3 regions of the Nonomuraea sp. NPDC052116 genome follow, and region 1 is predicted to be linked to each of the others. Evidence: riboswitches for the same ligand, from Rfam matches in the RefSeq annotation. Region 1 holds a riboswitch; each other region holds the start of a gene.
The links. Region 1 has a riboswitch for thiamine pyrophosphate ahead of AB0L65_RS52755 (cytosine permease). Riboswitches for the same ligand answer to the same signal wherever they lie in the genome.
Positions count from the first base shown of each region.

Region 2: linked by a shared signal. The riboswitch ahead of AB0L65_RS48380 (hypothetical protein) and the one ahead of AB0L65_RS52755 (cytosine permease) in region 1 are both predicted to bind thiamine pyrophosphate.
Region 3: linked by a shared signal. The riboswitch ahead of thiO (glycine oxidase ThiO) and the one ahead of AB0L65_RS52755 (cytosine permease) in region 1 are both predicted to bind thiamine pyrophosphate.

Region 1 covers NZ_JBFAWA010000043.1:64,417-74,799, reverse strand. Annotated here, with positions in the region: gene AB0L65_RS52785 (LCP family protein) at 1-129, shown strand, start outside; gene AB0L65_RS52780 (GPP34 family phosphoprotein) at 136-792, opposite strand; gene AB0L65_RS52775 (TenA family protein) at 816-1,421, shown strand; gene AB0L65_RS52770 (DNA-formamidopyrimidine glycosylase family protein) at 1,468-2,346, shown strand; gene AB0L65_RS52765 (helix-turn-helix domain-containing protein) at 2,367-2,762, shown strand; gene AB0L65_RS52760 (rhodanese-like domain-containing protein) at 2,759-3,082, shown strand; TPP riboswitch at 3,138-3,253, shown strand; gene AB0L65_RS52755 (cytosine permease) at 3,244-4,575, shown strand; gene AB0L65_RS52750 (methylated-DNA--[protein]-cysteine S-methyltransferase) at 4,544-5,113, opposite strand; gene AB0L65_RS52745 (PAS domain-containing sensor histidine kinase) at 5,207-7,051, shown strand; gene AB0L65_RS52740 (ATP-binding protein) at 7,228-7,659, shown strand; gene yidC (membrane protein insertase YidC) at 7,643-8,284, opposite strand; gene AB0L65_RS52730 (DUF6412 domain-containing protein) at 8,362-8,562, opposite strand; gene AB0L65_RS52725 (hypothetical protein) at 8,559-8,732, opposite strand; gene AB0L65_RS52720 (response regulator transcription factor) at 8,828-9,526, shown strand; gene AB0L65_RS52715 (HAMP domain-containing sensor histidine kinase) at 9,526-10,383, shown strand, end outside.
Region 2 covers NZ_JBFAWA010000036.1:138,150-148,532, forward strand. Annotated here, with positions in the region: gene AB0L65_RS48330 (hypothetical protein) at 1-17, opposite strand, end outside; gene AB0L65_RS48335 (lectin) at 70-1,278, opposite strand; gene AB0L65_RS48340 (TetR/AcrR family transcriptional regulator) at 1,695-2,189, opposite strand; gene AB0L65_RS48345 (hypothetical protein) at 2,182-2,523, opposite strand; gene AB0L65_RS48350 (HAD-IC family P-type ATPase) at 2,585-3,442, opposite strand; gene AB0L65_RS48355 (RtcB family protein) at 4,043-5,446, shown strand; gene AB0L65_RS48360 (archease) at 5,450-5,851, shown strand; gene AB0L65_RS48365 (DUF1918 domain-containing protein) at 5,941-6,135, shown strand; gene AB0L65_RS48370 (CBS domain-containing protein) at 6,256-6,690, shown strand; gene AB0L65_RS48375 (alpha/beta hydrolase) at 6,976-7,839, opposite strand; gene AB0L65_RS48380 (hypothetical protein) at 7,942-8,664, opposite strand; TPP riboswitch at 9,065-9,209, opposite strand; gene AB0L65_RS48385 (hypothetical protein) at 9,510-10,025, opposite strand.
Region 3 covers NZ_JBFAWA010000016.1:130,155-140,537, reverse strand. Annotated here, with positions in the region: gene AB0L65_RS29250 (hypothetical protein) at 1-614, opposite strand, end outside; gene AB0L65_RS29245 (L,D-transpeptidase family protein) at 738-1,466, opposite strand; gene AB0L65_RS29240 (YbaK/EbsC family protein) at 1,666-2,142, shown strand; gene AB0L65_RS29235 (GNAT family N-acetyltransferase) at 2,153-2,713, shown strand; gene metF (methylenetetrahydrofolate reductase [NAD(P)H]) at 3,503-4,423, opposite strand; gene AB0L65_RS29225 (polyprenyl synthetase family protein) at 4,593-5,660, shown strand; gene thiE (thiamine phosphate synthase) at 5,829-6,467, opposite strand; gene AB0L65_RS29215 (Rv2175c family DNA-binding protein) at 6,445-6,819, opposite strand; gene AB0L65_RS29210 (FAD-dependent oxidoreductase) at 6,850-8,019, opposite strand; TPP riboswitch at 8,073-8,190, shown strand; gene thiO (glycine oxidase ThiO) at 8,180-9,295, shown strand; gene thiS (sulfur carrier protein ThiS) at 9,292-9,492, shown strand; gene AB0L65_RS29195 (thiazole synthase) at 9,485-10,240, shown strand.

The sequences.
Region 1 (10,383 bases):
GGCGGCACCGAGCGGCTCGCGGACGGCGGCGAGGCGATCAAGTCGGACCGGCCCAAGGCGCTGGCCCTCTTCAACGCCCTGAAGGAGGACAAGCCGGTGCCGAAGGACGTCATCGACACCGGCAACTAGCGCGGCTCACCCGGAGGTGGAGGTCGTCGCGGCGACGGTCGCCGCGGTGATCGTCGTGATCATGACCGCGTTGATGGCGGCGATGGTCTGGGCGACCGCGTCGGCCGTCCAGGCGCCCTCCGCGATCTCCTTGACGCGCTGCCTGCTCGCCCCGGGGAAGGCCTTGCGGTCGAGCTTGGCCGCGTGCGCGATGGCGATCAGGACGGCCGTGCGGGCGTCGGGGTCGGCGCCCGCCAGCGCACTGGTCACCCGGTCCCTGACCGCGGCCTCCACATCGGGGTCGGCTTCAGGCCAGCGCGTCGTGGGGAAGATGCCCAGCACCTTGCCGCGCTGCTCGGTCAGCACGCCCGACTCCGCCAGCCTGGTGAGCAGGCGCCCGCGCAGCCTGGCCGACTGCAGCCGCTGGACCCACCAGGCGGGCTTGCGCTCCTTGCCCTCCTCGGCGATGCGGGCCAGCGTGGCGTCCAGCTCGGAGTCGCCGAGCGGGGACGGGTCCATGACCGTCACCTTCTTGTCCGACAGCTCCAGCCGGCCGTTGACGGCCAGCTCGGCGAGGAGCGCGCCGGCGAGGGCCGGGTCGAGCTGGGTCCCGGCGACGAGCGGCGTGCCCTTCTCGTCGTTGTAGGCGATCAGGAGGAGCTCTTCGGCGATCGTCACAGTCATGCTTCGACACTAACCTCCCAGCCATGACTATCTCGGAGACGTTGCACGCCGTCGGCCGCCCGCTGCTCCGGGCTCAGCTCGAGCACCCGACCGTGGCCGGCATCGCGCGTGGCGACCTGCCCGAGGCGGTGTTCAGGTCGTGGCTGGAGCAGGACTACCTGTTCCTGCTCGACTACGTACGGGTGTTCGCGCGGCTGGCCTGGCAGGCGCCCGACGGGCATCTGGGTGATCTGGTGGACCTGGCGCACACCACGTACCACGACGAGTTGAGCCTGCACAGGTCGTTGTCGGCCGAGTTCGGCGCGGATCTGGAGGGGGCGGTGAAGGGGCCGGCGTGCGCGGCGTACACGGCGTTCCTGCTGGAGTCGGCGGCGTCGTACGGGGAGGGGCTGGCGGCGCTATATCCGTGTATGTGGGGATATTCGAGTCTCGGGCAGATATTGGCGGAAATTTCCCCTGCTGAGTCGAGATATCGGGCGTGGGTGGACACGTACGCGGATCCGGCGTTCGCGGCGCTCACCGCGCGGATCGCGCAGATGATCGACGAGGCCGCGCCGGACCCGGCGCGGGCCGAGGAGCTGTTCGCCGAGGGGATGGCGCACGAGCTGGCCTTCTGGAGCGTGCCGTAGCCGTCCACAGGCTGTGGACGGCCGGACGCGCACGTACCCTGGGGACATGCCGGAACTTCCCGAAGTGGAGTCGCTCACCCATTTCCTGCGCGAACGGGCCGTGGGCCGCACGGTCCTGGGGATCGACGTGGTGGCCTTCCAGGCGCTCAAGACGTTCGACCCGCCGGCGACCGCGCTCGGCGGGCTGACCATCACCGGGGTGTCGAGGCACGGCAAGTTCCTCGACCTCGACTGCGACGGCCTCCACCTGGTCATCCACCTGGCCCGGGCGGGGTGGCTGCGCTGGCGCGACGACCTGTCGGGCGCGAAGCCCGTACGTCCCGGCAAGGGCCCGCTCGCGGTACGGGTCCGGCTGGCGCCCGACGAGGAGGGGCTGGCGCCCGGGTTCGAGCTGACGGAGGCCGGGACGCAGAAGCGCTTGGCCGTCTACGTCACCAAGAACCCGGACGGCGTCCCCGGCATCGCCGCACTCGGCCCCGACCCCCTCGACGGGTCCTTCACCGTCGAGGCGCTCAAGCGCATCGTGGGCGGCAACCGCACCCAGATCAAGGGGCTGCTGCGCGACCAGAAGATCATCGCCGGCATCGGGAACGCCTACTCGGACGAGGTGCTGCACGCGGCCAAGATGTCCCCGTTCAAGATCGCGGCCACGCTGACGGACGCGCAGATCGCCGACCTGCACGAGGCCATCATCACCACCCTGGGGGAGGCGGTGGAGCGGGCGCACGGGCTGGCGGCCAAGGACCTCAAGGCGGAGAAGAAGTCGGGACTGCGGGTCCACAACCGGACCGGGCAGCCGTGCGACGTCTGCGGCGACACGATCCGCGAGGTGTCCTTCGCGGACTCCTCGCTGCAGTACTGCCCCACCTGCCAGACCGGCGGCAAGCCCCTGGCCGACCGCCGGCTGTCCCGCCTTCTCAAGTGAGCTCGACGGAAGAAGGCACTGTGGAACCGCTCGACGACTACGACGTGCGCCAGTGGGACACGCGCGAGGACTGCGAGGTGCGTCAGATCCTCGACCGCATCGCCGACAAGTGGTCGCTGCTCGTGATCGCCCTGCTCGACTGCCAGAGCCTGCGCTTCACCCAGCTCCGCCGCGAGATCGACGGCGTCAGCCAGCGCATGCTCAGCGTGACCCTGCGCCAGCTGGAGCGCGACGGCCTGGTCAGCCGCACGGTCCATCCCGTCGTGCCGCCCAGGGTGGACTACGCGCTCACGCCGCTCGGCCGTACGCTGCACGAGACCATCAAGTCGCTGGTCACCTGGACGGAGACGCACCAGGAGGAGATCGCCGCGGCGCGTGCGGCCTACGACGCCAGGCGCGAGATGATGGAGTCATGACCGTTCCTGAGATCGAGGCCAGTGCCGTTCCGGCAGACGCTTACCTGCTCGACGTCCGTGAGCAGGACGAATGGGTCGCGGGGCACGCCCCGGAGGCCGTGCACATCCCCATGACCCAGATTCAGGGGCGGGTCGACGAGGTGCCCGGCGACCGCACGGTCTACGTCGTCTGCCGGGTGGGCGGCCGGTCCCTGCAGGTCGCGGCCTGGCTCAACCAGCTCGGGCGCGACGCCGTCAACGTCGGCGGCGGCATGCAGTCGTGGGAGTTCGCGAGCCGCCCGATGGTCAGCGAGACCGGGCAGCAGCCGTTCGTGGCGTAAAAAGGCCCCACTGTGGCGGTTTCGTCGTTGCTGAGGCATGATGAGGGCGCCAACTGCAGATTGTCGCGGGAGCTCGGGGTGCGCCGGGCTGAGAGGGCAGCCATAGATCCGCTGCCGACCGCCTGAACCTGTCCGGGTAATGCCGGCGTAGGGAGTGTGCGATGACGCATGTCGTCGACGAAGTTCCGCTGACTCTTGAAGGCAGGCCGCCGAAGACCCTGGGCGTGCTCGATCAGGGCGCGCTCTGGGCGAATCTCGGAGTCAGCCTCCTGGGCTTCTCCGGCGCGTTGCTCCTGCTCAACCCCCTGTCCGACGCTCCCCTCAGCCTGACCGCCGCGCTCCTGGCGACCGTGGTCGGCAGCCTGATCGGCACCGCCATGGTGGGCCTGTCCGCCGTCCCCGGCACCCAGACGGGGCAGCCCGCGATGGTGCTGCTGCGGGGCCTGTTCGGGGCGCGGATCTCGTACGTCCCCACGGTGCTGAACATCGTCCAGATGCTCGGCTGGGCCGCGTTCGAGCTGTGGGTGATCGCCAAGGCGGCCAGCGCGATCTTCGGCGCCGTGCCGTACCAGGTGTGGGTGATCGCGGCGGGGTTGCTGACCACCGCGCTCACGATCTGGCCGCTCGGGTCCGTCAGGCTGCTGCGGCGGTACGTCACCATCGGCGTGATCGTGTCGATGGTGTGGTTCGCCTGGTTCTTCCTCACCAGGGCGCCCGCGCACACCGGCGGGTCCTGGACGGCCTTCGCACCCGCCGTGGACTACGTGATCGCGCTGTCGGTGTCGTGGGTGCCGATGGCGGCCGACTTCGCCCGGCACTCCAGGTCGAGCAGGGCCGCGTTCACCGGCGTCGTCGGCGGCTATACGCTGGCTCAGGTCGCCTGCCTGGGCCTGGGCGTGTTCGCGGTGGCCATGGCGGGGGCCGACAAGGTGGCGGCCGACGGGACGTCGGTGTTCGGCGCGTTCGTGGCGGTGCCGCTGGGCGCGCTGTTCTTCGCGATCCTGGTGCTGCGGGAGACCGACCAGTCGTTCGCCAACGTCTACTCCACCACGGTCTCGCTGCAGAACCTCATGCCGCGGGTGGACCGGCGCGTCTTCTCCATCGCCATCGGCGTGCTGAGCGTCGCGATCGCCCTGGTCGTGGACGTCAACTCGTACGGGGCGTTCCTCGGGGTGATCGGGGCGGTGTTCGTGCCGATGTTCGCGGTGCTGGCCGTGGACTACTTCGTGCTCGGCGGCTCGCGGAGCTGGAACACCGCGGAGAACGCGCCCTCGCGCTGGTCGAGGCTGGTGCCGTGGGCGCTTGGCTTCGTGGCGTACTGGCTGACGACCTCCGCGCCCACGCTCGAGCCATGGGACGGCTTCTGGCAGGGGGTCCGCGACGCCATCGGCTTCACCCGGCAGCCGTGGATGAACGGGGCGCTCGGCGCGGCCGTGGTCGCCGTGCTGGTCACCCTGCTGATCAGCTGGTCGACACGCGCCTTTCGACGTTGAGCAGGTGTTGCTTGGCGGCCGCGCCGCCCGCGTAGTCGCCGAGCGCGCCGTCCTCACGCACCACCCGGTGGCACGGCACGATCACGCACACGGGGTTGGAGGCCAGCGCGTTGCCGATCGCCCGCAGCGCGCGCGGCCTGCCGATGCTCGCGCCGATCTCCTCCAGCGTCGTGGTGGTGCCGTATCGGACCGCCATCGTCTTCTGCAGCACCGTGCGGGCGAAGGACGTCGCCAGCGCCAGGTCGACGGGCGTGGTGAACGCGCGCAGGCGGCCGGAGAAGTAGGCGTCCAGCTCCCTGCGCACCGGGTCGAGCCGGCGCGGATCCGGCCCGATGAACCTGCCCACGTGCCTCGTGAGCAGCTCGTACACGGCGTTTTCCGGCTCGAAGCTGCACGCCGCGATGCCCTTGCCGGTGACCGCGAGCATCAGCCTGCCGACGGCCCCGTCATAGGGGCCGAACGCGATGTCGGGAGGCGCATCACCTCGATAGGTGCTGGAGGTCACGCGCAACAGGGCATCGAGATCGTTGCTCGACATGCCGCCAGCCTCCCGCCGCCGAGAATCACCGTGACCGCAGCGTATCGGACGGATCGCCCGACGCACTCACCACGCCACGTGCACTATGGAGGAGTGGGGGACGAATGGGCCGGTAGTGACGACGAAATAGCTCGCGCTGCCCTCGCCGGTTCGCCCAACGCCGTCGTGGTCGTCGACCGTGATCAGAGCGTACTGGTCTGGAACGAGGCGGCCGAACGGCTGTTCGGGTGGACGGCGGAGGAGATGCTCGGGCGCCGGGCGCCGATCGTGCCGGGCGAGCTGACCGCCGAGCACAACGCCGTGCTCGAACGCGTACGCACCGGCGGCCAGGTCTCGGTCCGCACCAAGCGCCTACGCGACGACGGGACCGTGCTCGACGTGCGCGTCGACATCAGCGCGCTGCGCCTGGGCAGCTCCGTGGCCGGGTACGTCTGCGTGCACCACCTCGCGCGGGCCGACCAGGTGGCCAAGGACCGCATGGCGCGCCGGGCCAGGCTGGTGCGCCGGCTCACCGACGTGGTCGGCGACATCAACTCCGAGCTGGAGCTGTCGGCCGTGCTCGACCGGATCTCGGCCAGCCTCACGGAGCTCACCGGGGCGGACGCGGGCGGGTTCGTGCTGATCGAGGGTGAACGGTTACGGCTGGTCAGCACGTACCAGCTGCCGGAGGCCATCAGGGGCACCACCACGGACCTGCGCACGAGCCTCGTCGACAAGCTCTTACGCACCGGCAAGACCGTCATGCTGGAGTCGAACGGGCTCCAGGACCTGGTCTGGGCCCGGCTGAAGGGGCTGCACACGATCGCACTGGGCCTTGCCGCCGTCGGAGGGCGCCCGTACGGGGCCTTGTACGCGCTGTTCGCCCAGAGCACACCCGGACACCTCGAACTGGAGCTGCTGGAGCTCCTGGCCGGTCACGCGGGCATCGCCGTCGGCAACGCGGTGGCCTACCAGGAGGCGGTGCGGCAGCGGGCGCACGAGCAGGCCGTCTTCGACGCCAGCGCCGACGGCATCGCCGTGCTCGACGGATCGGGACGGGTCGTCCGGTGGAACCCGGCCGCCGCCGAGCTCACCGCGTTCCCGGCCGAGGCCGTCATCGGCGGGCCGCCGCCGTTCCCGCTGCCCAAGCCGGGCGAGAAGGTCACGTTCCAGATGGAGACCGGGCGGTGGCTGGACGTGGTGAGCGCGCAGATCGAGGAGACCGGCGAGGTGGTCATCGACTTCCGCGACGTGACCACGGCCAAGGAGCTCGAGGAGGCCAAGGACCTGTTCCTGGCCACGACCAGCCACGAGCTGCGTACGCCGATCACGATCGTGCGCGGGTTCGCCAGCACGCTCGACCGGCGCTGGGACAAGATGAGCGACCCCGAACGCCGCTCGGCCGTGCACACGATCTCCGAGCGGGCCAGGTCGCTGGGCGAGCTCATGGACCACCTGCTGCTCGGGGCCAGGGCGGGGGCCGACGAGCTCAAGGTGCGGATCGAGGAGTTCGACCTGGCCGAGCGGATCGACGCGGCCACGCTCGGGCTGCCCGCGCTGTCGGACAAGCACCGGGTCGAGGTGGTCATCCAGGACGGGCTGCCGAACGTGCTGGGGGACGCCCTGGCCACGGACATCGTGCTGGGGCAGCTGCTGGAGAACGCGTTCAAGTACTCGCCCAAGGGCGGGCTGATCAGCGTGGAGGCCTGGGCCGAGGCCGACAACGTGGTCGTGGTCGTGGACGATGAAGGGGTCGGTATCGCCCCTACTGACCGAGAGAGGATCTTTGAGAGGTTCGTCCAGGTGGACAGCGGCGACCGGAGACGGTTTGGTGGAGTGGGGCTGGGTCTCTACATAGTCCGCAGCCTCGCCAGGGCCCAAGGCGGAGACGTGAGCGCGCACCCGAGACCCGGAGGCGGCACCCGGATGCGTCTCGAACTGCGAGCGTCGGGGGCCTAGTTTCACTATCGGATCCGACACACCGAGGCGGTAACGAGGTGGTCACAGTTGAGCTGATCTATCGTCCAATGTGTACAAGCTGTGATCGAGATGCGGTTTCTGGGATCGAGTAACGGGGCATTTCGGTCGTACCGGGGAGTGTTCCCGCGGGGGGCACAGGGAACGGGGAGGTGGGTGTGTCAAGCGTGGTGCTGCTGCCGTACGCGCCGTCCAGCGTCGCCGTCGCCCGCCAGCGCCTGAGCACTGAGCTGCAGGACAGCGGGGTTTTTTCGACGGCGATCGATGACGCGGTGCTCGTGGTGAGCGAGCTGCTGAGCAACGCGCTGAGGCACGCGCATCCCCTTCCGTCGGGGATGGTGAGAGTGGCGTGGCTTCGGAGTGACGATCACATCGAAGTGGCGGTGAGCGACGGGGGTGCGGCGACCGAGCCGCGCGCGGGCCGCCCGACCCTGTCGTCGCTCGGGGGCCGGGGGCTCGGCATCGTGGAATACGTGGCGGAGAGCTGGGGGGTCCGGCACGACGGTGACACGACCACGGTGTGGGCCATCCTGCCCGCTCCTCGCGGATCGATGAACGGGCAGGTCACAGCCCTCAGAGAGGCCGGCTAGCCAGCACCGCCCGCTCGGTCGTGGCCCATGCCATGGACACGAGCAGGTAGAGCCCAGCCGCGAGCGGCAGCACCAGCGCGGCGAGCACTGAGCCGTACGGCATCCATGGCAGGAGTCGCTTCAGCCAGTCCGGCTGGTCCTCGGTCACCTTGATGTTCCTGGCGGAGAACCATGCCACCACCGCGACCAGCGCGATGACCAATACAAAGACCAAAACCGGCGCACTGACCAGACCGAAATTGGCCACCGCCCCGGCGACCTGCTGACCCAGCGGAGCGCCGAAAAGGGTATGTCCGGCCAGCGCGGTCGGATGCGTGGCCACCCGGTACATCAGCCACATGAACGGAAACTGCCCCAGCATCGGCAAGAATCCGGCGAACGGCGAAGTGCCTTCCTTGGCGAACAGCGCCGAGGTCTCCTTGGCCAGCCGCTCGGGGTTGCGCGCGTGGCGCTTCTGGAGCTCGCGCAGCTTGGGGGCGAGCCGCTGGCGGAGCTTCATGGTCCGGGACTGGCGGACGTTCAGGGGGAGCAGCAGGAGCCGTACGGCCAGGGTGAACAGCACGATGCCCAGCGCGGCACTGCCCCCGGACATGCTGATGACGAACGTGACAAGAGAATCGATCATGAGCCCTACTTGGAGTGAGATGGGGAAAAGGGCTCACTCGTACGAGTAGCCCCGCTTGACGATGAAGCGGGGCGTGCCTAAGGGGCTCGTGGACGCGAGCGACCGGCCGCGTCAGGGTCGCGCTGCCGCTGGAAGGCCGTACGGCGCGCGTAACTCAGCGGAAAGCTCGGCGGCCCCCCACTGAGGATGGGCAGGAACGTGGCTGCCCACGTGGCCAGCAGCAGGATCGCCAGCATGGTGATCCCGACCAGCCACGGGTCGAACAGGAAGAACGTCAATGCGATCGGGAGGACTTGCCCACCACGGTGACCGCGACGAAGACGAGCAGAGCGATCACCCCGATGATCAAAGCGATCTTGATCAGGCCTACCAGCATCGGCAGCAGGAAATTGAACAGCACGAAGAGACCCAGCAGGGTCCCCAGCACAAGCATCACGACTCTACCCATGACAGCAACCGTACGTCGTCCGGACATGATCCGCGAGGCTTACGAAGCAATGACGTCCCTGACACTTACCTGTTCCCCGGCCGTACCGTGAAGTCGTGAACACGCGCATCCTGGTGGTCGATGATGATCCGACCGTTTCCGAGGTCGTCGCGCGCTATCTGGAGCGCGACGGTCACGAGGTCGAATGCGTCGGCGACGGGGTGGAGGCGCTGCGCAGGGCGCTGGCCCATCCGCCCGACCTCATGGTGCTGGACCTGATGCTGCCCAAGCTCGACGGGCTGCAGGTGTGCAGGAAGCTCAGGGAGCGCTGGCCCGTACCGGTGATCATGCTGACCGCGCTCGGAGAGGAGATCGACCGGGTGGTCGGGCTGGAGACGGGGGCCGACGACTACGTGACCAAGCCGTTCAGCCCGCGGGAGCTCGCGCTGCGCGTGCAGTCGGTGCTGCGGCGGGCGCGGGGGGCGTCCGTCACCGGCGGCACCGGGGTGCTGCGCGACGGGGATCTGGTGGTGGACGTGGGGGCGCACGAGGTTCGGCTGAGGGGGGACGAGGTGATGCTGACGGCGCGGGAGTTCGATCTGCTGGCGCATCTCATGCGCAATCCGCGGCAGGCATTCAGTCGCTCCGCGCTGCTGAACCAGGTGTGGGGGTGGTCGTTCGGCGACTCCTCCACCGTGACCGTGCACGTCAGGCGGCTGCGGGAGAAGATCGAGCCGGATCCGACCGAGCCGCGGAGGATCGTCACGGTGTGGGGGGTCGGATACCGGTATGAGCCGATGGAGGGCGGTTCCTGATGCCGCAGCCCGGTGACCTGCCCATGGTCGTCGCGGTGGCGGCCGGGCTCGGGCTCGTGGCCGCGCTGCTGGGCATCGGGGTGATGTGGCGGCTGCGTACCAGGTCCATCGGGGTGATGATGGCCGTGGTCGTGGTGGTCGCCGTGGCGGCCACGCTGGCCGGGGTCGTGGCGATCATCATGAAGATGATCATCGAGGGTCCCGTCAAGGACTTCGTGCTGAGTGTGGTGGCCGTCGGCGGGCTGGTGGGGCTCGGGGTGGCGTTCGTGCTGGCCAGGCGGGTGGTCGCGGAGAGCCGTCGGCTGGTGGCCGCCGTACGCGACGTGCCGTTCACCGCGCCCCGGGGGCTGCCGGCCGAGCTCCAGACCATCGCGAACACCCTGGAGGAGGCGTACGCGCGGGAACGGGCCCTCGAAGGGGCACGGCGGGAGCTCGTCGCGTGGGTGAGCCACGATCTTCGTACGCCGCTGGCCGGGATGCGGGCCATGGTTGAGGCCCTGGAGGACGGGGTGGTGTCCGACCCGCTCACGGTCGCGCGCTACCACGCCCAGATCAAGCTGGAGGTGGAACGGCTCTCGGGGATGGTGGACGACCTGTTCGAGCTGTCGCGGATCCACGCGGGGGCGCTGCGGCTGTCGCGTTCGCGCATCGGGCTGGCCGACCTCGTGGCCGACACCGTCGCCGGGGCCGAGCCGCTGGCCAGGGCCAAGGGGGTGGTCCTGACGGCCGAGGCGTCGGCGTCCCTGCCGGTGGAGGCCGACGCGGGGGCGTTGGGGCGGGCCCTGCGGAACCTCGTGATCAACGCCATCCGGCACACGCCGTCGGACCGGACTGTGGTGCTGCGGGCCGGGCTGGAT
Region 2 (10,383 bases), on a different contig from region 1:
CCAAGGATTCTGCGCATCTGATTCCTCTACCTACCGGGGTGTCGGGGGAGATCTCCGGGATGTCATGCGTCAGGGGCGGGTCCAGCGCTGGTTGGCGGCGCCGCCGCAGGACCAGATCTGGAGTTTCACGCCGTTGGCGGTGGAGTAGTTCGGCACGTCGAGGCACTTGTTCGCCCCCACGGCGGTGATGGTGCCGTCGGAGTTGAAGCGCCACTGCTGGTTGGTCTGGCCGTTGCAGTCCCAGATGATGACGTTGGCGCCGTCGGCGGTGCCGGCGCCGTAAACGTCCAGACACTTGCCGCCGTAGACCCGCAGCTCACCGCTCGCGGTCGACGTCCACTGCTGGTTGGCCTGACCGTTGCAGTCCCAGATCTGCGCCTGCGCGCCGTTCACCTGCGAGGCGCCGGAGACATCAAGGCACCTGCCCGACCCCACACCCCTGATCGCGCCCGCACCAGGTGTGCCGCTCCCCGGCTGGCCGATGCTGCCCGGTACCGATTGAAGCGCGCCGTACCAGGCGGCGGCCATCTTGTCGTAGCCGCCGGCGGTGGGGTGGATGCCGTCGATCAGGTCGGAGGTGGTCAACTTGCTGTGCATGTCGACCAGGTGGACACGTTTGCCGCTGTTCACCTTGCTCTGGACGATGCCGGGGATCGCCGCGTTGAAGGTGCGGGCGGCGGACTCCTGGCCGGAGTTGGACAGCGGGATGATGGTGGCGACGAGGACGTCCGCGTCGGGCACGGCCGTGGTGATGTGGTCGATCAGCGTGGACAGCCGCTGCGGGGCACCGGCCACGTTGTAGTTCTGCAGGACATCGTTGGTGCCGATGTGCAGCAGCACCGTGCGCGGTGTGTACGTACGCAGCCAGCCGGTGATGTTCGCGTCGATCTGGTCGATCCGCCACCCGGGATGGCCCTCGTGATCGTGGTCACCCAGGCTGCCCGGCCCGTTGAACTGCGATCCGACGAAGTCGACCGTGTAGCGGCCGGCGGCCAGGCGCTGCCACAACCCGATCCGGTACCCACCCGGCACCTGCGTGCCCTCGGTGATCGAGTCGCCCAGCGGCATGACCCGCACCCCGCCGTTGGACTCCGCGTCGGCTGCCCCCGCCCCCATCGCCGTACCCGCCACCACCAAGGCCACGGCCATCAGCGCGGCGGCGCACCATCGTCTCCACGTACGCACGCTCACTCCCTCGCGGCGGTCAGGGGGCAGGTCGAATCGAGTAGCAACGTCTGCGCTCATGCCCTTGCGCTCCGGCCTGCCTGTTGCGGACACGAGGACCTCCTTCGGTGAGGATCGGCGACATGGCATCCTGCTGAGTGGTCGCCGGGTGGGCACGGTCGGATGCTGTCCCCTTCGGCATGCCGGCGGCGGATCCCGATAGCTTTGTTAGCGCTAACATCACTTTGGTCAATCCGGGACTCCTTCCACACCGGCCTGCTGAGGTGGTGGTGTGGCGGAGCAAACATGACGCGAGAAGATCCGTCAAGGGCCCGCTCTCTTCCGCCGCGTGCCGAAGCGGGCCGATCAGAGCTGACCGGGCGCGGTCGCACTGTCACGGCGGGCGAGCTGATGAAACGTTCATCCAGTGGCGGTGCGACACGACCAGGACGCACCAGCGCACCGGCCTCGTGGGTGCCGACCACCCAATCGAACCGATTCGCCTACGTCTGGCCGTCTCCCCCGATGTCTCATTGGAAGGCCGTGCAACCTGCGGTCCAGGCGGGTTCCAGGTCGGCTCCGGGCGGAAACCGGCCGTCGAGTTCGAGCATCACCATCCCGTGCGCGAACGCCCACACCGCGCGGGCCAGATCCGCGCGGCCGTGCATGGCGCGCAGGATGGGACCGGCGGCCCGGTCCTCGAGTCCTTCGGGCAGCAACAGCCGCGGCAGCGGATTGGCGGTTGTCAGCCGGTAGAGGTGCGGCCGCGCCAATGCGAAGCTCCGGTAGGCGCGTGCGCAGGGCAGCAGCCCGGGCTCGGCGGCCTCGAGCGCCTCGGTCATCTCGGTCAGCCCGATCACGGTCAGCTCCAGCTCGACGGCCGCCTTGTCGGGAAAGTGCTTGTAGAGCGACGGCGCGCGGACGCCGACGCGCTCGGCGATGCTCCGCATGGACATCGCCTCGCGGCCGTCGGCCTCCAGCAGCTCCAACGCGGCCGCGACGATCTGCTCGCGGCGCTCAACCACGCCGCACCACCCGTCCGACTACGAGCCGCGTCGCCCAGCCGAGCCCGGCGGTGAACAGCGGCGGCCAGCCGATCGGTGAGAGGGAGTAGCCGACCAGGATCACGACCGGAATCCAGCCGGAGTTCGCGGCCGCGACGATCCAGCGCCGCCCGCCCGCGACCTTGCCGGCCAGATCCGGCAGCAGGAAGAACGACACCGCCGCCGCCGCGGTCGGCAGCCCGTACTTCGCCGACTCGAACACGGCGAACGCTCCGAGGAATCCGGCGAGCAGCACCCACCCCGCCCAGCGCACCCACGCGCCCCATCCCCGGCCCCGCATGGCCTCAACGCTCATGACGTCTCCCCTCGCAACGGCTAACGGTGTTAGCTGATACCAAGAGCATAAGCTAACACCGTTAGCCTTTCCAGAGTCGGGCAGCCGTCAGCCATCTCGGCGGAGCATCCTGGGCCCCGGACAGCAGGAGCAGCGAACGTCGGCCATGGCACACCTGGCCGATCACCGTGATGTGATCAATGGGTGGGGGGCCGTTGAGGGCGGGGCGGGTGCAGGATCCGGTCGACGCGGACGGCGGCGTAACCGAGGGCGGCCGCGGTGGGTCAGCCATGGCTCCCGGTATGGCGGGTTCGCCGCCGAGGGCCACGCCGGGCAGCCCGTGCGTGAGCAGGTTGATCCACAGGACCTGGGCGGGAAGCAGAGGGAGTACGAGCCCGGCGAACGGTCCCAGCAACATCACCGCGATCTCGGCTGCCCCACCGGACAGGCCGTAGACCAGGAAGCGGCGGATGTTGGCGTAGACGCGGCGGCCCTCCTCGACGGCCGCGACGACGGTGTCCAGGTTGTCATCGGCGAGTACGAGGTCGGCTGCCTGGCGAGCGACCTGGGTGCCGCGTTCGCCCATGGCGACACCTATGTCGGCGCGTCGTAGCGCGGGACCGTCGTTGACGCCGTCACCGGTCATCGCCAGAGCCTCACCGTGCGCGCGCAGGTCCTCGATGATGTCGAGCTTCTGTCCGGGCGTGGCACGGGCGTACACGCTGACCTTCGCATGATCGGTCGTCCCAGGATCGCGGAGATCCACGACGGGATCACCGGCATTGATGATGCCGAGATCGGTGGCGATGGCCCGGGCGGTCCCCGGATGATCACCGGTGATGAGGAGCGGCCTGATGCCGGCCTGCTTGCAGGCGATGATCGCGGTGGCCGCGGCCGGGCGTGGCGGATCCAGAATCGCGACCAGCCCGAGCAACGACAACCCGCTCTCCGGCGCGGTTTCCGGAACGGCGGGCAGATCGCGGCTCGCGACCGCCAGGACTCGATAACCGTCCCTGGCCAGTTGCTCGGCGCGTTCGGCGGCGCGGGCCAGAAGCCACTGGGCGCAGGCACCGGGGCACGCCAGGCGGCCTCATCGGCAGCACCTGACGGCCCTCACGTCGCGGTGGTGCCACGGCCGGCCACATCGAGAACACACCTTGCTCTGATCCCGCCAGGAACCTCAGCCGCACTTCCCGGTGGCACGGTGGCAAAAGCGGACTCTACCGATGTCGGCATCCCGGCCCTGGCCAGAGGGACGCATGCTCTATGCGATCAAAGACAAAGGCTGAACGGTCCTGCCCCAGCTCGCCCGAGAGGGAGCGGAGGCGTCAGGGCGCCGCCCCGCCTCGACAATGGGGCCCGCACCGAGCCGTCCGCGCCGACCAGATCGGGCCGAACGGGCCGGGGTTAAAGGTCTTTCGCCCCTGAGGGGATCAGCCGGCGGGAGGGAGGATGGACATTGCCCGCGAGGCGGGCGAGGGAGTCACTCGCTCCGCGGGCCTGACAGGTTTGTGTCTTGAGACCCTCATGAGGAGCCCGGATGGAGCTCGTCAAGGAGACCTCCCATCGATTCCGCATCGACAGGCATGGGGCCATGCGAGTGCCCGGAATCGTGTTCACCTCCCGCGCACTGCTGCCTGAAGACGAGGCACTCCAGCAGGTGATCAACGTGGCTACCCTGCCGGAGATCGTCGGCGCCTCGTACGGGATGCCCGATCTCCACTGGGGGTACGGCTTCCCGATCGGCGGCGTGGCGGCCACCGACGTGGCAGCGGGTGGTGTCGTCTCGCCTGGTGGGGTCGGCTTCGACATCTCCTGCGGGGTGCGGCTGCTGGCCGCGGACGTGGACAGTGAAGGGCTGCGCCGCGACCGGCTGATGGATCTCCTCGACGTCACAATCCCGCGGGGCCCGAGCAGGCACGCGGTCTGGCAGTCGCCCGGCCGTGCCCGGCTCGAGAACATCCTGTACGGCGGCGCCCGCTACGCCGTCGAGCAGGGCCACGGCGTCCCCCGCGATCTGGAGCGCTGCGAGGACCGCGGAGCGGTCGCCGACGCCGATGCCTCTCACGTGAGCACGCGGGCCATGGAACGCGGCCAGGGTCAGGTGGGCAGCCTGGGCTCGGGCAACCACTTCCTGGAAGTGCAGGCGGTCGACCAGGTCTACGACGAGAAGGCGGCAGCCGCCTTCGGGCTGCGCGCCGGCCAGGTGTGCGTGATGATCCACTGCGGATCGCGCGGGCTCGGGCACCAGATATGCACCGACCACGTCCGCGCGATGGAGGTGGCCATGCCCCGATATGGCATCAAGGTTCCGGATCGGCAGCTCGCCTGCGCGCCGGTCGGCTCGCCCGAGGGCCGGGCGTACCTGGGGGCGATGGCCGCTGCCGCCAACTATGGCCGGGCCAACCGTCAGCTGCTCGGCCAGGCGGTGAGGCGCGCGTTCGCCGAGGTCACAGGCGCAGAACTGGAGTTGGTGTACGACGTCTCGCACAATCTCGCCAAGATCGAGAAGCACGACGGCAGGCTGCTGTGTGTGCACCGCAAGGGCGCCACCCTCGCCCTGCCGCCCGGCCATCCAGATCTGCCCGCCGACCTGGCGGCCGACCTGGCGGCCGTCGGGCAGCCGGTGCTGATACCCGGGACCATGGGCACGGCGTCGTACGTGCTGGTCGGCGTCTCCGGCGGCGAGGCGTTCCATTCCACCTGCCACGGCGCGGGCCGTACCCAGAGCCGCCACCGGGCGGCGCGCTCCATCAGCGGCCGTGAACTGCGCGACCGGCTCGAGGCCGGCGGCATCGCCGTGCGTGGCTCCACCTGGCGCGGCCTGGCCGAGGAGACCCCGGCCGCGTACAAGGACGTCGACGAGGTGGTGACCACCGCCGAGTGCGCGGGATTGTGCCGCAGGGTGGCCAGGCTGGTGCCGCTGGGCGTGGTCAAGGGGTGAGAGATGACCCGCGGGCATCGTACGCTGCCGCACACGGCCGACACCCGCATCCAGGCCTGGGCTCCGACGGTCATGGAGTGCATCGCCGAGGCGATCCTCGCCATGGGCGACAGCTTCCTGGACATGGCAGGTGGGGTCGCGTGCGCCGAGCAGCGCGTGCGCCTCGCGCCGGGCAGCCCGGAAGATCGGCTCGTCGCCGCGCTCGATGAGGTGATCTACCGGATGGACACCACCGGTCAGGTGCCCATCCGCGCCACGCCGGAGGAGGACGGGCTGCTGCTGGCGACGGCGGAGGTCGAGACGATGGCGCAGACCGGGGCGGTTCCCAAGGCGGTCACCCTGCACCGGCTGGCTTTCGAGCAGCGCGGGGACCAATGGATGTGCACGGTCACCCTTGACGTGTGACCGCCGGCCGGCGCTCGGGTCCTGCCTCCGGAGTCGGCATGCCGAATGTGGGAAGAGCGTCCTTGAGGGGAGAGGACCAACGGAGGTGCATGATGAAGGCTGTCGTTGGAGACAAGCTGGTCATCGAGGGCCGTCACGAGAGTGATCCGCGCCGGATCGGCGTCATCACCGAGGTGGAGCACACGGACGGCTCGCCGCCCTACATGGTGCACTGGTTCGACTCAGAGCACGACACCCTGGTGTTCCCAGGACCCGATGCGAGGGTCGAGCACGTGAACGCATGAGACACCCAAAGAGTTCGTCGAACGATTTTTTACATCTTCCGGCGGCCCGCCTGCCCATGCTCGGACCAGCACGGGTAGGGGCAGATGAGAGCGCTTCGTACCCTGTTGGGGAGGCGAGCGATGGATATAGGCGAAACCGGAGTGAAAGCCCGGGACGTGATGCACGAGGGAGTCCAGTGCATCGGCGAACACGAGAGTTTGCGCGTCGCCTCGCAGATGATGTGCGATCTCAGCGTCGGCGCGCTGCCCATCTGCGGGGACGACGACCGGCTCAAGGGCATCATCACTGACCGGGACATCGTGGTCCAGTGCTGCGCACACGGCGGGGACATCGACGAGACCACCGCCGGGGAGCTGGCTCGTGGGCTGGTATGGGTGGACGCCGATGCCAGCATCGAGGAGGCGCTGTTCAAGATGGAGCAGAACCACGTCAAGCGCCTGCCCGTGATCGAAAGTCACCGCCTTGCCGGCATCATCAGCGAGGCCGATCTCGCGAAAGAACTGCCCGACAACAAGCTTGCCGAGTTCGTTCATCGCGTTTACGCACTCGACTGACACGCCGGCCTGATACCCCGCTGCCAGCGGGACGGCCAGCCGTGCACTGGCCGATGCCGTCGCCGAGGCCCAGGGCAACGCCGGCGCGGAGCTTCAGAATGGCTTCGGCTCCAGCAAGGCCCCAGCGGGCGCCGGTGATGTCGAGGCGGTCGGCGATGAGGTGGCGACGTGCTTGTGTGACTGGGCCGAAATCGGCCTCGGTCGGCACGAGGGTCGCGTGCTTCCTGCCTGTGATGGCCGGCAGCCCGTGCTGTGCCGCGCGGTCGGCCGGCAGATCGGTCGCGGTCAGCGAAGGCCGCCGCTTTCCTGGGTTGCGATGAAGTCGAGCACCGCCCGCGAGAAGACTTCCGGGTACTGGAACAGTGAGCCGTGGCCCGAGTCGGGGTAGATGATGAGCTGTGCGTTGGTGATCTTCTGGGCCATCAGGAACGAGTTCGGCGTCGGGACCATCGCGTCCCGGACGCCGCTGACGATGAGCGTGGGCTGCTTGATGTTGTGCAGTTCGCCCAGTGTCGAGCCCTTGCCGGCCCACCAGTCGTTGACCGCCTTGCGGAGCGCGACCCCGGCCTCGTCGGTGACGTCGGCTCGCTCGGGTCGCTCAGGCGTGTAGATGCGCCCCAGGTAGTTCGCGGTGGCGGCCTTGCCGGTTTCGGAACTGCTGAACCACATCGCCTCGTACGTCTCCTGCGGGCTGCGGGCCATCTTGGTCCACTCCTCGACCTCGGGGCTCTGGAGCACCGCTCCTTCGCCGGCGCCTGCGCCCGTGCCGACAAGGATCAGGTAGCGCACGAGGTCCGGCCGCGTGAGCGTCAGGCGTTCCGCGATGTAGCCACCCATCAAGAATCCCAGCAGGTCCGCCTGGGAGATGCCGAGCTCTTCAATGAGGCGAATCGCCGTGCCGGCCATCTCCGCGATATCAGCCCCGACCTTGCCGTCGGAGAATCCGACGCCCGCGTTGTCGAAGACGATGACGTGGCGTTGGGCGGCGAGTCGCTCGATGACCACGGGATCCCAGTCATCGATGCTGCCGACGAAACGACTGAACAGGACGAGCGGCACGCCGGTGCGGTCCCCGAACTCCCGGTACGCGAGGCGCGTGCCTTCGACCTCAACATACTGGATGGGAGTATTTGCATAAAGTGTGGACATGTCAGGCCTTCCAGGAGCACGCGACGCACCCCTGACGCCACGTTGACAAGCCGATCGCCATCTGACTGGTACCGATTCCACGGATCGCCATTTCCAGGTGATTCAGCTCATGGTGACATTTTCAATCTCGATCCCGATCGACCAACTCTCCGAAGCGGAATTATCCGGATTCCTCCGATGGACTCGCCGTCGAGTCGGGAACATGATTCCGTGAAAATCCTTGTGTTCGCCGACGTACTGAGCAACGGCAACGCCGACATTCACATCCACGTTGTAGTCGAGGCGTCGGAGCATACCGTTTTCAGCGAAGTAGTAGGTCTGCTCCGAACTGTGCGAGGCAATGCTGTCGGGGTACTTGACGTGCAGCCGCCGCCACGTCTCACCGCTCTCCTCCCACCGCGCCCCCTCGCGCGACTCCATCCCCGGATATGTGAAGAGGAATGGCGTGGTCAGGTAGTTCCACATGGCGTACCCGAGGAAGTAGCCCACCTGAAGGGACTCCCACGGCGATGTCAGGTCGTACCCGCCGTAAGTGGAGCGGATTCCGGTCCGGCTCTCCAGGGTGCCGCCGTCCTCCGCTACCAGCGAGACCCGGTCCTCACTGCGATCGAAGATCATATCCTGGTCTGGGGCCGCCCAAGGAGAGAACCGTATCCACTCCTGACGCGTCTCGGCGGTGAGCTTCGCATGAAAAGGCTCATCCGAGAACCCTCTGACTTTCCAGAAGGGGCCGTGGAATTGCGCATCAACGCTCAGTTCACCGATCTGCGACCAGCGCTCCAAACCACCGTGGGCCGTGAGGACATGATTCAGCAGGTCGTTCATCCCATCCCCGCATGGATTACGACGTCTCGTTAATCAGCGGCCGGGGAAAATCAGCATGCCGCAGATCTACGAGGGCATACAGCATGATTCTCCGCCGCTCTTGGGCCGGCATAACCTACCCCTCTGCGCCTGCCGTAAACCCCATCTACGCAGCTCAAGCCGCATGTGAGTACTCGGAGGGGACGGGCTTCCGTGGAAATCCCATCGCGGCGCTGTGCGAGACTTCCAGGGGGTGATCCGCTCAGCCATGCTCGGCACGGTCAGCCACGGTGTCCTGCGCTACACATCCTGCCCGGTCGCCGTCGTACGGCCACGTGTCCGAGCCGACTGAACACGTTCGGGGGCCGTCGCTTTGCTTGATGGACCCGCTGGTGAGAGTTCCCCGGGCTGCACACGACAAAGACCTGTGAGGCGCTCTCCCTTCGCCGGTATGGTCCGGATCAGGTGGCTAGGGGTCGCCGGTCGGTCTTTCGGCTTTCCGACCTCTCAGCCCTTCCATTGATCCTCCTTCGAGGCTCTCAGGTCGGACTCCCTCGCTCGTCTCACAGGCCTAAAACTAACCTCCCGCCGTCCGGTTCGTCTCGCCAGGGACGAAAGTCCTTCTCTTTGAGGACCAATGGCCCTGGCACCGCGGCCCAAGCTCGGGTCGGCCGGGAACGCCTCAGGGACGGTAAGGCACCCGCCGATCTGGGCTTTCTGGAGAGGACTTCCACGTCGTTCTCTCCGATCTCGAGCGGGATCGCCGTACGTCAGCGCGTTCTTCGGATCGGTCAGCCATGCCCTCGTCCAGTACGCCAAGGGCCTGATCTTCGGCTCTCGCTGTACGCCGTGTGAGATGTAACGGGCTACCCATCAGGTTTGCGGCGGCGCCACCGCGCGCACGCCTCCGCCCAGGAGGCGTCCCACGCCGCGTACCGCCCTCTGTCGAGCAACCCTCTGAAGGCCCGGAAGGCCAACGACAGTGCAGCCGCCGATCCCACGACGACCAGGAAGGCCGCGACCGTGGCGCCCGTCAGCGTTTCCGCGTGGCTCGTCGGAGAAGTGGTCAACTCGCCGCGACCGTCGATCCACACCTTTACCGACGTGCCCGCTCTGGTGCCCGCGGGCACGGCCACCTCGCCCGTCTTCCAGTGACCGGACGGAGCCATCCACCGCGCGGGAGCGTGTGATCCCGGCTCCGCGCCATCCTCGCCACCTCCGGCAGGAAGGGTGTACGGCGCGTCCCGGGCCAGAGTCGCCGTCACCGACTGGCGGATGCCCTGGCCGGCTCGCTCGGCCTGCAGGCCTCTCTCATAGACCGACCGCCCCACGACGACGGCCGGCCAGACGCTGAACAGCAGCAGAATCAACGTGACGGCCACACCTGCCGCTTCCAGCCGATCGGAACGACGACGCAGCGGATTCCGTCCCAGCCAGTACCGGCGCACTCGAAGCATCACCCACTGACTCGCGCGCCTCATCACGCACCTCCCCCTATCCTTCAGCCTCCGGCGGAGGCAACGGTTCACGACAGGGGCATATGACCCGACCTCAGCGGGCCCTTGGACCTCCTGTTCACAAGGGAGATCTGGCCTCGGCTCACCGAAGGCGGACGACTCCGGATGAACGGCCAGCCTTGAGGCTCTTTGCCGTGGTTTTGCCACGCTTCGGGCAGAGGGCCCGTACGACGTCCTCAACGGCTAGCCCCGTTTTCCGCACGTGAGGTTGTTTGAAGATCGC
Region 3 (10,383 bases), on a different contig from region 1:
CACACCGCCAGGACCACGGTCCCCCGCAGATGGGCCGCCATCGCGAACGCCGACAGCGCGCCCGCCACCGCCCCGGCCCGCGCCGACCCGTACGCGACCAGGTCGTGCAGCGCGAGCAGCCAGGCCAGGACGAGCACGGGCAGGATCGCGTCGGTCAGCGCCAGTCCGGAGAACACCACCAGCGCCGGCGACAGCGCCGCGACGAACGCCGTGATCAGCGCCGCCCGCCGGCCCAGGCCCATCCGCCGCAGCAGCAGGTACGCCAGCGGGTACGCGCTCGCCGCCGCCATCGACCCCACCCCGGCCACCAGCCGGTACGCCAGGACGGGGTCGGAGGTCAGCCAGAAGACCGGGACCAGCAGCAGCGGATAGCCGCCCTGGTAGAAGGTCGAGCCGGTGAGGTCGGCGCCCGGTCCGCCGGCCAGCCAGCGGGCGGCGAGGAGGTATCCGGTCTCGTCCGGGTTCGCCACCGGTCCCGTGTGATACCGGTACAGCCACAGCCGTAACGCCACGTGGGCGACCCACCCGGCCGCCAGCAGCCACCACAGGCGGGCCCGTCCCGTATGCCGCGCCGTCGTGTGAACGGGCGCCGGCGTCATGAACGCAGTCGTCATGCTCTCCCCCCAAGAAAGTCAGGAGGGAGTCCAGCAAAAGCGGCATAACGGGCCCGTCACCGCTTCTGGTTATGCGGGCGTTATGCCGCCGGCGGCACGGCGGGCGTGCTCAGAACGCGCGTCTCAGAGCCGCTTGAACCTGCCCCGGACGTGCACCGGCACGCCCTTGCCCAGCATCCCGGGCAGGACCTCGGCCACGTTCATCGGCATGCGCACGCACCCGTGCGAAGCCGGATACAGCGGCACCGACAGCGCGCCGTGGAAGGCGATGCCGCCGTTGAAGAAGATCGGGTTGTAGAGCTGCCCCAGGTACGACTTGTGCCAGCCGCGAGCGCGCCACGTCGTCGCGTAGTCGCCCGTCGGCGTGGTGGCCGAGCCGCAGAACCGCTGCTGCTTGCCCTGCCACGCGGCGGACTCGCAGTAGGGGACGCCGCTGCCGGAGGACACGTGGGTGATCAGCTTCACCTCGCCGTCCACGTACAGGACCATGATCTGCTTGGTGAGGTTGACCTCGGCGCGGGTCGGCTTGCCGTTCTTGACCAGGACCTGCGGCGACCTGGGGCTCTCCAGGGCGTCCCATGTGCGCCTGGCGACGGTGCTGGTCGGCTTGATGCCGTTCACCTTCTGGAACGCCCACACGGCCGCCAGCGTCGCGCCCCCGTACCGGCCGTCGGCCCTGCCGGGGCGGTAGCCGAGCTGGGCCAGGCGCCTCTGCAGCCACTGGACGGACTTGCCCTTGGCGCCGAGCCTGAGCGTCTTGCCCGGCGCGGTGACCGTGGCGGGGGTGATGGCGGCGGGACCGGATCGGGCTCCCGCGGAGGTATGTGTGGTGGTCGGGGACGCCGTCCTCATGGACGCCGTCGAACGATGCAATCCATGCGCGCCGCAGCCCGAGAGTGCGACGGCGCCTGCCGTCAAGAGAGCAGCCACTCCGGGCAGCCGTCGAGCCCCCACCAGTACCACCTCGCATACCATGAGCAAACGATCAGTTGACCTTATACCACTCATCATGAATCGGTAATGAAGCGGTCAACCTGTTTAGAGTGTGTCCATGTCTGAGAAGTTGCCGGCCAACGCGGTCGTCGTTCAATCCGCCCTGCGCGAACTGGGGGCGGACGGTGAGGTCATCGTCCTGCCCGAGAAGGCGCCCACGGCGGCGACCGCCGCGGCTCAGGTCGGGTGCGAGGTCGGGGCCATCGCCAACAGCCTGATCTTCGACGCGGACGGCGCGCCGCTGCTCGTGCTGACCAGCGGGGCGCACCGCGTGGACGTGGAGCTGATCGCCCGCACCGCGGGGGTCGGGAAGGTACGCCGGGCGACGCCGGAGTTCGTGAGGGCGGCGACCGGACAGCCCATCGGCGGCGTGGCCCCGGTCGGGCATCCGGCTCCCGTGCGGACCCTGGTGGACAACTGGCTGAGCAAGCACGAGGTGGTGTGGGCGGCCGGGGGGCATCCGCTGACCGTGTTCCCGACGACGTTTGACGAGCTCGTGCGGATCACCGGCGGCACGGCGGTGGACGTCGAGTAGTGTGCGACGGGTGATCGAGTTTCGCGGGGCGGGGCCGGCCGAGTTCGTCGAGCGGCTGGACACGGTGATCGACGTCTACGCGGCCGCCATGAACCCGCCCGCGGACCAGATCAACGGCCGCAAAACCATTATGCGAAATCACGCGACTTATCCCCATTTTCAGTGTTATTTCGCAGAATTGCGCGATCCGTCCCTTTCCGCTCCCCTCACCGTCGGCTTCGCCTACGGCTTCCGCGGCACCCCCGGGCAGTGGTGGCACGACGTGGTCTTCCGCGCCCTGACGGACCGGATCGGCCAGGAGGCCGCCACCGCCTGGCTCGGCTACGCGCTGGAGCTGGCCGAGATCCACGTCCACCCGGACTTCCAGAGCAAGGGCATCGGCCGCGCCATGATCCGCACCCTCTGCGCGGGCCGCCCCGAGCGCTCGGCCGTCCTGTCCACCCACGACCAGCCCACGGCCGCCCGCCACCTCTACGCCAGCATGGGCTTCACGGACCTGCTCTCGAGGTTCATCTTCCCGGGCGGCTACGAGGACTACGCCATCATGGGCCGCCCCCTGCCCTTGACGTGAGGATCACCTCCCGGATGAACCCATGACCATCGGGTTTGTCTGCTGATTACTTGGGGCACCATCCATTACGCAAGGTAGTCACCCCTTTACTAACCGTCTATAACCCCCTGCCCGTCACCCGCCCGGTCCCCCTGCGGGCGGGTGACGGGCCCCTTGCCTCCCACCGCACTCACCACCCCAACGGACCTCGAGGCAACCGACGACCGATGGCCCCGACGCTGCGGGCGACGACCCGGCACAGCGGGCGACAACCTGGGTGGACCGGCACCACGCGGCGACGACCCCTGGACCCAGCACTGCGAGCGACGGGATCGGGCCCGATCCCACGGCGCGGTGACGGAAGGACGGCCAGCGAAACGCGAAGCGACGCACCCAACCCCAGCGCGCCTCCCCACTCGACGTCCGGCCCCGGCGTCCGGCCCCGCCCAGCGCGCCTCCCACCCGGCATTCGGCCCAGGTCCGCACGGCCCCTCCGGCGCCGGTGCGGCGAGAAGGGAGGTCGGCGGAGCCCGGCGCAATGCGTGCGGCGCGAAGATGGGCGACGGGGGCGGCGCAATGTCGTGCGGCGGGTGGGAAGCGTTGGGGTTCTTCGTCGGGCGATCTTGCCGATCGCGCGGGGTCAACGCTTGTGAACCCCCGAAGAGGCCCACGTTGCGCCGTTGCGGCGGCCGGCCACGTGCGGGTCAGCGGGCGTCTTCCTGGAGGTCACCGGCCACGGGCGGCGGGTGGCGCCGCCCGTGCTCCGCCGTAAAGAACGAGCCGTAAAGAGCCGTAAAGAACGACAGGTTTTCAGGCGGAAAGGGGCACCGCGTCGAGGCGTTGGAAGACCTCGCGCGACGCGCTGGAGCGGTTGAAGGTGATGAAGTGGATGCCCGGCGCGCCCTCGTCGAGCAGCCGCCGGCACAGCTCGGCCCCGTGCTCGATGCCCAGCCGCCGCACCGCCGCCGGGTCGTCGGCCACCTCCTCGAAGCGGGCCGCCACCTCCGCCGGGAACGGCGCTCCCGACAGCTGCTCCGAGCGCGCGATCGTGCTCATCTGCGTCACCGGCATGATGCAGGGGATGATCGGCGTGTCACACCCCCTGGCCGCCACCCGGTCGCGCAGCCGCAGGTAGTCGTCCGCGCGGAAGAACATCTGCGTGATCGCGTAGTCGGCCCCCGCCTCGCACTTGCGCACGAAGAACTCGGTGTCGCTCTCGATGGACGGCGAGCGCGGGTGCTTGTACGGGAAGGCGGCGACGCCGACGCAGAAGTCGCCCGCCTGCCTGATCAGCCGCACCAGCTCCTCGGCGTAGAGGACGCCTTCGGGGTGCTGCAACCACTCGGCCGTCGGGTCGCCAGGGGGGTCGCCGCGGACGGCCAGGATGTTGCGCACCCCGGCGTCGGCGAAGCGCCCCACCAGGTGACGCAGCTCGCGGATCGAGTGGTTGACCGCCGTGAAGTGCGCCACGGGCGTGAGCGTCGTGTCGTGGGCGATCCGCTCGACGATGTCGACCGTGCGGTCGCGCGTGGAGCCGCCCGCGCCGTAGGTCACCGACACGAACGTCGGCCGCAGCGACTCCAGCTCCCTGATCGCCTTCCAGAGCTGCCGCTCTCCCTCGTCGGTCTTCGGCGGGAAGAACTCGAAGGAGAACGACCGGCCACCGGCGGCGAGCATGTCGCGGACGGTGGGAACACGATCGGGCAGGATGGAGGGTCGACCAAGCGCCATGTGCCAAGGTTACAGGGACCTCGCCGACTCAAGGTCACGGCCGTGTCACCCCTGCCGCCACAGCCATGTCACCGGCACGAGCGGCACATCACCATCCACGCCACCCCAGATGCCCCTATTGGGACACCTGCACATCCGATCCCCCGCACACGGCCACTAGTCTCAAGGCATGACCACTGACGCCGTTGGCATGAACACCCTCCGCACACAGGTGGAGCGTGCCCTCGGAGAGTTCGTCGAACGACAGCTGCCCGCCCCCGGTGACCCCGAGCTCGAGCCGCTGCGCACGGCCGCCGACGAGTTGCTGGCCGGCGGCAAGCGACTGCGTCCGGCGTTCTGCTACTGGGGCTGGCGCGGCGCGGGCGGCACGGACGTGCCCGCGATCTTCACCGCGGCGGCCTCGCTGGAGCTGCTGCAGGCCAGCGCGCTGGTGCACGACGACGTGATGGACAAGAGCGACCTGCGCAGGGGCATGCCGTCCGCGCACCGCCGGTTCCAGGCGCTGCACGAGAAGTCCGCCTGGTACGGGTCCGCGGAGCAGTTCGGCGAGGGCGCGGCGATCCTGCTGGGCAACCTGCTGCTGATCTGGTCGGGCGAGATGTGGCGCACCAGCGGCCTGCCGCCCGAGTCCCTGGCGGCGGCCCAGCCCGTGCACGACCACATGCGTACGGAGCTGATGTGCGGCCAGTACCTCGACCTGCTGGAGCAGGCCCACGGCGAGAACACGTTCGAGTCGGCGCTGCGGGTGGCGCTGTTCAAGAGCGGCAAATACTCGGTGGAGCAGCCGCTCAGGCTCGGGCTGGTGCTCGCCGGCGGCAAGCTCGCGCCCTGGATGGACGAGCTGTGCACGGGTTACGGCACGCGGGTCGGGATCGCGTTCCAGCTGCGTGACGACATCCTGGGGGTGTTCGGCGACCCGGCGCAGACGGGCAAGCCCGCCGGCGACGACCTGCGGGAGGGCAAGCGGACGATGCTCGTGGCCCGCACGCTGGCGGCCGCGTCCCCGGGTGCGGCGGATACCGTCCGGCAACTGCTGGGGGATCCCGGGCTGGACGAGCACGGGGTGGAGACGCTGCGGCAGATCATCGACGAGACGGGTGCGCTGCAGGAGTGCGAGGACCTGATCGGCGACTATCTGGGGGACGCGCTGTCCGCGCTGGACGAGGCGCCGATCACGGTGGAGGCCCGCGCGGCTCTGACGGAGCTGGCCATCGCCGCCACCTCCCGCAAGACCTGACCTGACCTGTCCTGGGCAGGGGATCGCCACCTTGGGCCCGGCCGCCGACTCGGAGGCGCCCGTGTGGTGGCGGGCGCCTCGTGGGTCACAGGGCCCCGTACGGCCGGGCGGCCTCCTGCGGTCAGGTGGCCGCCGCGGTCAGGGGCTTGCCGGTCAGGGGCTTGCCGGTCAGGCGGAGGACAGGCGCTTGGCGAACTCCGCCGCCGCCGCGCCCGGGTCCTCCGCGTCCGTGATCGCGCGTACGACCACCACGCGGCGCACGCCGTACGACATCACCTCGTCCAGGTTCGCGAGGTCGATGCCGCCGATCCCGAACCACGGCCGCGACGTCTCCAGCGCCGCCGCGTGCCGGAGCAGCGGCGGGCCGGGGGCCGGGCGGCCGGGCTTGGTGGGCGTGGGCCAGATGGGGCCGCAGCAGAAGTAGTCGACGCCCGGCTCCGCTGCCGCGGCGGAAGCCTCGGCCACGGAGTGGGTGGACCGTCCGATGACGATGTCGTCGCCGAGTATCTCTCGCGCGACCGTCACAGGAAGGTCGTCCTGCCCCAGGTGGAGCACGTCGGACCGGGCGGCGTAGGCGACGTCCGCCCGGTCGTTGACGGCCAGCAGTCTGCCGTGCCGGTCGCAGGCGTCGCGGAAGACTTCGAGGAGCGCGAGTTCTTCGCGGGCCTCCAGACCCTTCTCCCGCAGTTGGATGATGTCCACGCCGCCGGCCAGCACCGAGTCGAGGAACTCCGCCAGGTCGCCGCGGTCGCGGCGGCCGTCGGTGCAGAGATAGAGGCGGGCTTCAGAAACCGAGGGCTTGGGCACGCCGCTTGACCTCAGTGTGACGGCCGGCCTTGATCGCCTCGATGGGCGATCCGGGCAGGGACTCGTCAGGGGTGAAGAGCCAGCGCAGCGACTCGACATCGTCGTAGCCGGCGTCCAGCAACACGGTCAGCGTGCCGGGCAGGCCCTTCATCACGTCCTTTCCATCGAGGAACACAGCGGGCACCTGTGGCCCGCCGCCCCCCCGGCGTACGCCGAGCAGCTTGTGGTCCTTGAGGAGTTGCTTGGCCCGCCCGATCGAAAGGTCTAGGCGCGAGGCCACTTCGGGGAGCGTGAGCCACTCGTCGACGAGTTGGTCGGTCTCCCGGTCGATCTGTGCAACAGAAAGCGTCACGAAACCACAACTACCACATGCCGTGCTTGCTCAAACAACACAATCCCGTAGAGAGACTTCTGGATCTACCAGGCGTTCCGCGTCGAGACGGTGTCCCGCGCCGATGATTCTGCGCCCCTGTACGAGGTCTCGCGGCCGGTCCACGGCGAGCACCGCGGCGAGGGCGTCGTCGGCCGTGAGCCAGACGGCCGACCACTTGCCCTCCGGCTCGCCCCGGTAGATCAGGCGCTCGCCTGCCAAATGATGACCGGCGTATTGCACCATGTGCCCGAACTGTTCCGACCAGAAGTACGGAACGGGATCGTACGCGACGTCCTCGCCCAGCAGGCTCGCGGCGGCCACCTCGGGGGCGTTGAGCGCGGTGTCCCAGTGCTCGACCCTGAGCCTGGTCTGCCAGCGGCGCGACCACCAGGCGGCGCAGTCGCCGACGGCGACCGTGTTCGGGAGGGAGGCGCGCAGGTGCTCGTCCACGACGACGCCGTTGTGGAGGTCGATGTCGGCGCCGGTGAGCCATTCGACGGCCGGGCGCACGCCGATGCCCGTGACCACCACGTGGGCGTCCACGAACTCGCCGCCCACCAGCCGCACGCCGCCCTCGTCCACGGAGTCGACCATGGTGTCGAGCCGCAGGTCGATGCCGTCGTACCAGCGCTCGGTGCGGGCCCCGATCTCGGCGCCGACGGCCGTCGCGAGCGGCGCCGGGCCGGCCTCGATCACGGTCACCGCGCACCCGGCGCGGCGGGCGGCGGTGGCCACCTCCGCGCCGATCCAGCCGGCGCCGATGATCGAGACACGGGCGCCGGGGACGAGCATGGCCCTGAGCTCGTGAGCGTCGTCGAGCGTGCGCAGCACGTGTTGCGGGCCGTCGCCGGGCAGCCTGATCGGCTCGGCGCCGGTGGCGATGACCAGCCCGTCGTAGCCGAGCTCGCCCTCGGTGGTCTCCACGACCCCCTCGCGCAGCGCCTTGGCGCTGACCCCCGGCTGGAACACCACGTCGAGCGAGGCCAGGTCGGTGTCGACGTAGCTGGTGTCGGCGTCGCCGAACAGCACGGCCTTGGACAGGGGTGGACGGTCGTAGGGGCGATGCCGTTCCTCGCCGACCAGCGTGATCCGCCCGCCGAACCCCTGTGCGCGCAGCGCCTCCACGGTGCGCACTCCGGCCAGACCCGCTCCCACCACCACGACTTCGTTCACGTTCATGACCCTAACGTGGGCCGGTGTCCGGGCGTCGCAGCGAGGCCGTAGGCTGGGGGCGTAAGACGCGCGGGAGTCCGGCCGTGACCGGGCTGAGAGGAAGGCTGCCATCGGGCCTTCGACCGCAAGACACCTGATCCGGATCATGCCGGCGAAGGGAGCGCGGATGGATGTGATCGTGGGCGGCGGGGTCGTCGGTCTCTCGCTGGCCTGGCGGCTGGCCCGCGAAGGGCGGCCCGTCACCCTGGTGGACCCGGCCCCCGCCTCGGGGGCCTCGCACGCGGCGGCGGGGATGCTGGCGCCGGTCAGCGAGGTCACCTACACGGAGGTGCCGCTGCTGCGGCTCGGTGTGGCGTCGCTGCGCCGCTGGCCCGCCTTCGCCGCCGAGCTGGCCGCCGACGCGGGGCTGGCCGGCCCCGAGGCCCTGGACCTGCGCTCCGAGGGGACGCTCGACGTGGCGTTCGGGGCGGACGACCTGGCCGCGCTGGACGAGCTGGCCGCGTACCTGGAGAAGCTGGAGCTGCCCGTCCGGCGGCTGACCGGGCGCGAGTGCCGCCGCCTGGAGCCCATGCTGGCCCCCTCGGTGCGGGGCGGGCTGCTGGCCGTCGGCGACTCCTGGGTGGACCCGCGCCGCGTGACGGCGGCGCTGCTCGCCGCGCTCGACCGGCGGGGAGTCCAGCTCGTACGGGCGCGCGTCGGCGAGCTGCTGTGCGACGGCGGCCGGGTCACAGGGGTACGCCTGGAGCCGCCCGGCGGCGACGACCGGCGAGCCGAGCTGCGGGCGGAGCGGGTGATCCTGGCGGCCGGGGCGTGGAGCGCCGGGCTGGCCGAGGTGCCGGTCCGGCCGGTCAAGGGGCAGATCATGCGGTTGCGTTCGCCGCAGCCGCTGCTCACCCGGTGCGTCCGCGGCACCGTGCTCGGCACACCGGTCTACCTCGTCCCCCGGGGCGACGGCGAGCTGGTGGTCGGGGCCACACAGGAGGAGATGGGCTTCGACACCAGGGTGACCGCGGGCGGGCTCTACGAGCTGCTGCGCGACGCCAGGGAGCTGGTGCCGGGCATCACGGAGCTGGAGGTCTCCGACGTGGTGGCCGGGCTGCGGCCGGGCACGCCGGACAACCTGCCGCTCATCGGCCCCAGCGGCACCCCGGGGCTGGCGCTGGCCACCGGCCATCACCGGGGCGGCGTGCTCCTGGCGCCGCTCACGGCGGACATTTTGCTGGGCGAGGAGGGCGAGCTCGCGGCCATGTGCTCGCCCGGGAGATTTCGGGATATTTCATGATTGTGATGATCAACGGGGCCTCGCACGAGGTGGCCGACGGCACGACCGTGGCGCAGGCCGTACGCACATTGACCACGGCCACCACCGGAGTGGCCGTGGCCGTCAACGACGAGGTGGTCACGCGGAGCTCGTGGGAGACGACGGCGCTCAGCGACCGTGACCGGGTGGAGGTTCTGACGGCGGTGCAAGGTGGATGATCTGATCATCGCCGGGGAGAGCTTCTCCTCCCGGCTCATCATGGGCACCGGCGGCGCGCCCTCGCTCGACGTGCTCGACCAGGCGCTGGCCGCGTCCGGCACCGAGCTGACCACGGTGGCGATCCGGCGGCTCGACCCGAACGCCCGCGGCTCGGTCCTGGATGTGCTGCGCAAGCGGGACATCAAGGTGCTCCCCAACACCGCGGGCTGCTTCACGGCGGGCGAGGCCGTGCTGACGGCGCGGCTGGCCAGGGAGGCCCTCGGCACCAACTGGATCAAGGTCGAGGTCATCTCCGACGAGCGGACCCTGCTGCCCGACCCGATCGAGACGTTCGACGCGGCCGAGCGGCTGGTGGCCGACGGGTTCGTGGTGCTGCCGTACATCGGGGACGACCCCGCGCTGGCGCGGCGGCTGGAGCAGGCGGGCTGCTCGGCCGTCATGCCGCTGGGCGGGCCGATCGGCTCGGGGCTCGGCATCCGCAACCCGCACAGCATCGAGCTGATCGTGGAGGCCGTGTCCGTGCCGGTGGTGCTCGACGCGGGCATCGGCACGGCCAGCGACGCCGCGCTGGCGATGGAGCTGGGCTGCGCCGCCGTGATGCTGGCCACGGCGGTCACCAGGGCGCAGCGGCCCGATCTCATGGCGGTCGCCATGAAGCAGGCCGTGGAGGCGGGACGGCTGGCGCGGCTGGCGGGCCGCATCCCGCGCAGGCGCTACGCCGAGGCCTCCTCACCGATGACTCCCTGACCGGAGCGCCGACGACCTCCTCCCCCGGATGCCGACGACTCCCCGGCCCGGATGCCGACGACGCCCCGGCCCGGGTGCCGGTGACTCGCCGACCCGAGTGCCGGTGACTCGCCGACCCGAGTGACGCGTGAGGAGCTGGGACG